DNA from 2 places in the Posidoniimonas corsicana genome. Region 2 is predicted to be linked to the other one. Evidence: riboswitches for the same ligand, from Rfam matches in the RefSeq annotation. Region 2 holds a riboswitch; the other holds the start of a gene.
The links. A riboswitch is a leader RNA that binds a small molecule or an ion and turns the genes downstream of it on or off. The one in region 2 is predicted to bind cobalamin.

Region 1: linked by a shared signal. The riboswitch ahead of KOR34_RS21520 (DUF1559 domain-containing protein) and the one ahead of KOR34_RS10280 (ribonucleoside-diphosphate reductase subunit alpha) in region 2 are both predicted to bind cobalamin.

The regions. Positions count from the first base shown of each region.
Region 1 covers NZ_SIHJ01000004.1:47,526-49,722, reverse strand. The annotation lists gene KOR34_RS21525 (hypothetical protein) at 1-143, opposite strand, end outside; gene KOR34_RS21520 (DUF1559 domain-containing protein) at 281-1,156, opposite strand; cobalamin riboswitch at 1,272-1,549, opposite strand; gene KOR34_RS21515 (DUF4159 domain-containing protein) at 1,627-2,197, opposite strand, start outside.
Region 2 covers NZ_SIHJ01000001.1:2,678,842-2,681,038, forward strand. The annotation lists gene KOR34_RS10280 (ribonucleoside-diphosphate reductase subunit alpha) at 1-1,336, opposite strand, end outside; cobalamin riboswitch at 1,570-1,795, opposite strand.

The DNA of each region.
Region 1 (2,197 bases), on a different contig from region 2:
GCGCCCTCGCCGACCCAGTGCTGGATGTCGGTGAACGAGGTGACCGGCGCGGCGCAGGTCGGCGCCGCGTAGAGCAACGCGGCCAGCCCCGCGATGCATGGAACAGCGAGGAAAGCCGGGGCCGTCCGACAACTCGTAGCCACCGGCTCTGCCGGGGGGTAGGTTTGCTCGCAACCGCCGCCCCGGCGAGATCCCCCGGCAGAGCCGGTGGCCACGGGCAACAGGTCAGGCCGGCGGGCGTCCGAACGGCGACGCCCGCAGCGTTGCTTCTTCTGTTCGCTCACGGCGTCTCCCCCCCGGCGCGGGTCAGCAGCGCGGTGAGCGCCGCCGGCTCCAGTTCGTTTGGCAGGAACGCGACGTGGCCGTCGCAGAACAGCGCCTGGGCGCCGCCCGGGTGGGGGCTGCCGATGTTGTTGCTCAGGAGCGACCCGCCGTTGATGGGGGTAGACTGCTCGTGGGCGAACAGCGTGTGGCCGTTGACCCACTCGGTCTCGCCGGTGCGGCGGTTGAGCAGTTCGGCCACCGCGGTGGTGTGGGACAGCCCGTCGGTGATGGACCGCAGGCGGGTGGGGACCTCGTACAACATCACGCCGAGGTACGGGTCGGCGAGAACCTGCTGGGCGGAGAGCGGCGCCTCGTTGCCGGGGCCCTCGACGCCGTACACGCCGCCGTAGTCGGTGAACGCGGCGCCCGAGAACAGGCCCACGCCGGCGTGCAGTTCGGGCGCGTCGGTGCTGGGGCAGAGGAACAGGTCGACCACGGTGGCGGCCGCCGTGCGGTTGGCGGCGTCGTACGCCGGGCGGTCGTGCAGGAACTGCTGGTGCAGCGCGGGCAGCTCCAGCTGCGGCAGCACGTCCAGCCGCCACGACCGCAGCAGCGGCTGCCGGAACGGCTCGCCGGGCGCCGGGGGCTGCGGCTTGCAGCCGACGCAGCCGGTGGGGAGCGACTTGGCGGTTCCCTCGTAGCTCAATAGCGCCAGCCCGATCTGCTTCAGGTGGTTCTGGCAGGTGGTGCGGCGGGCGGACTCGCGGGCCATCTGGACCGCGGGCAGCAGCAGCGCAACGAGGGCGGCGATGATCGCGATCACGACCAGCAGCTCCACCAACGTGAAGCCGCGCAGCACGCGCCGCGGGGGCGGGAAACAGGGGCGGTCCATCCGCGTGGGGTCTCGCGGGCGGCGTCGTGGGCGCAGCGGCGTCGGCATCCAACCGACAGGTAGCAGCGCGGGCGCGGCCCAGTTGTCCGGTGCGGCGCCCGTCCCTCGCAGGCGGCCGACGGTAAACGCGGTGGTAGGTCTTCTGACTCCCAGGCCCCGGTCCGAATCTGCCTTCTCACCGTTGGCTTTCCGAAGAAAACCAGCAGCAATGGCGACGAATCGATCGGCGGGTTAACTCAAGTCGGCCCAGTACCGGAGAAGCGGTTTCTGAGACGCGACAAGCGTGTCTGCCTGGTCACAGCGGCGGGGCCGTCCCGGAATTGCACCGGATTCCCTGTTCGTTGGCCGGGCAAGAACGCTCCCGGGCCAACCACCAACGCGACGTGCGGAGCAGCTTAGCAGCGGCCGGGCGCGGTGTAAAGGAGCGGCGCCCCGCGGCTGATGATTGGCCACCGCAACTAGCAATCTTGCTAGTAGTTCAGCGAGTAGAGCAGCACGTTCAGCCCCAGCCGGGCCGCGTCGGCGCGGGAGTAGCCCCGGCACTCAACCGCCTCGTGCTTCTCCAGGGCGCAGCTCAGGTCGTAGGGGGAGAAGATCACCGCCCAGCGGCCGTCGATCTTGACCCCCTCGAGCACGGGGCGGGTCTCGCGGAACCGCGCAGCCAGCGGCTGGTCGGCCGCCACCGGCTGTGGATTGCGGGCCTGCACGGTGCGGACGTCGTACCCGCCGTAGGCGTCGGTGAAGATCGGGTCGTCGGGCGGGATCCGCTCGATCGCCGCGCCGGGTAGCGCCGCCTTCAGCTCGCGGCGGAAGCCTTTGGTGAACGCCGGGCTGGCGCAGATAGAGTCCCCCAGCAGCGACCCGCCGCGCTGCAGATAGTCCCGCAGGTGGTCGCGTTCCTTGGCCGTCAGGCGGAAGTCGTGCCGGCCGTGGATGAACGCGATGTGGTAGGTGAACAGCGACTCGTCCGCCAGGCTGATCAGCGGCGACTCGGTCGAGATGCGGAGCTTGAGGTCGCCCTGGCCGGCGGCGCGGGTCAGG
Region 2 (2,197 bases):
GGTAAGCGCAGATGGCGCCCTTGCGCTTGCCGCCTTGGTTGACGGCCAGGGCGCCGTCGTTGGCGACCTTGAGGAAGGGGATCACCCCTTGGCTCTTGCCGTTGGTGCCGTGGATGTGGGCGCCGGTCGCGCGGACGCGGGTCCAGTCGTTCCCGAGCCCGCCGGCCCACTTGCTGAGCATCGCGTTGTCCTGCACACACTTGAAGATGTGCTGCAGGTCGTCGTCGACCGTGGTGAGGTAGCAGGAGCTGAGCTGCGGGTGCAGCGTGCCCGAGTTGAACAACGTCGGCGTGGCGCTCACGAACCGGAACGTCGAGAGGAGCTCGTAGAACTCGATAGCCCGCGATTCACGTTCTTGCTCGTTGAGAGCCAGGCCCATCGCCACACGCATCCAGAAGTACTGAGGCGTTTCGATCCGGCGGCCATCGATGTGCAGCAGGTAGCGGTCGTAGAGCGTCTGGACGCCGAGGTACTGGAAGTCGCGGTCGCGCTCGGGGCGGATGGCGCCTGCGAGACGATCCAGGTCGAACTCGAGTAGCCGCGGGTCGATACGCCCCGCATCGGCGCCGTCACGGAGATACCCGCTGAACCCTCCCCGGTAGACTGTTGGGAACGAAGTGGCGGTCTCGTCTTCCCCTTCGGTGGCGGGGAACAGCGGCAGCGGGGCATCGTGGGTGGGCTCGGGGACCCGCCCCCACGCCTCTTTGTAGACGATGTCGAGCAAGAGTCGCGTGGCCGCCTGGCTGTACGCCGGGTCCCGCTCGATGCGTTGACGGGCCGCCATGACCAGCGCCCGTTCCAGTTCCGACTCGCTGATCCCGTCGTAGATTGTCGCGACCGTGTCGCCGAGCAGCTCGTTGGCGGAGCACTCCGGGAGCCCGCGGCACGCCCTAAACAGCCGGTGCTTCAGGTCGTGGAAGTCGACCGGACGGAGGTCGCCGCCCGCGGCCCGCATCGACACCGTCCGGCGATCGCCGATCTCCGATTCGGCCCGCAACGCCCGTGCGCGAGACCGCTGCTCACGGTAGAGGATGTACCGCCGGGCGACCCGGAACTCGCCCTCCTGCATCAGCTGCGACTCCACCAGGTCCTGGACCCGCTCGACGTCGACCGAACCGTCGCCGCGGGAAGCGACGAACTCCACCTCACTAACGACTCCCGCCGCGACACGCGACGCCGCCTCGTCGAGGGCCGACTCGACCGGGTCGTCGGCCGAGGCCCCTTGCCCGGCGCGCATCGCCGCCGTGACCGCCTGGTGGATTCGTCGAGGGTCAAACGCCTCGGTCCGGCCGTCGCGTTTACGGATCGAGAGTTCGGTTTGGGCAGCAATGGTCACGGCACGACTCCTACTCGCGTGGGATGGGCGAGCGAACCTTGCGGGCAATAGGCGGCCGAGCGCGCAGCAGCGGACCGCGGCTGGCGTACGGAGGAAACACACCCAGGGCGTCATAGACGCACGGGTGGGCTAGATGGCGGCGACTTCCTGCCGCCTCAGCGAGAGACGCGCACAGAGCATACCGACCGGCCTTTCCCTAGAAGGTTCGGACGCATTAGTACCCGGCAACCATTGCCAGGCGTATCCGTTCGGCAGGTCTTCGGACTCGCGGGCGTGGTGGGACTCGTTCAGAGTCCTCACCGTCTACTTGCCGCGGCTTCCCAGCTCCTCAGGCGGAGCCAGTGCCATCGTTGCGACGTTCGTTCCCGCTCACCGCTGCTGGGCAGTCCCGGACTTGCACCGGGTTCCCTCTTGCGAGACCACAACAGGTTGTGGCCAACCGAGCGAAGGCGAACTATAGCTAGATGGGCCGGGCGATGTCAACCGGCAGAGTGCGATTGATCGCGTCGGCGGAGTCATCGCTCTGAAACGAGGCTCCGTGTGTGCCGCCAACCTGATGGCTCTGGATGCCCGGTAGCTTGGTGGGCGCCAAGAGCTACGTCTAGTTGAGATAACGCCGCGCCACTACTAGAGCGCGCTCCGTCTCTTCTGTAGGACCCTCAACGGACGCGTGCGCCAGAAGCTGACCGCGGAGGCGACCGCCACTAGGGCCGCAAACTGCAACGCCGTCAACAAACCCACTGCCAAAGCTAACCGCGGAACCACCAGCACCGGCTGCATGCCGCCGAAGAAGCTCATGTGCTGTAGGAGCCCAGCGCCGCACCATCCCGCCCTGACGGCGAACCCGAGGCTCAGGCACTC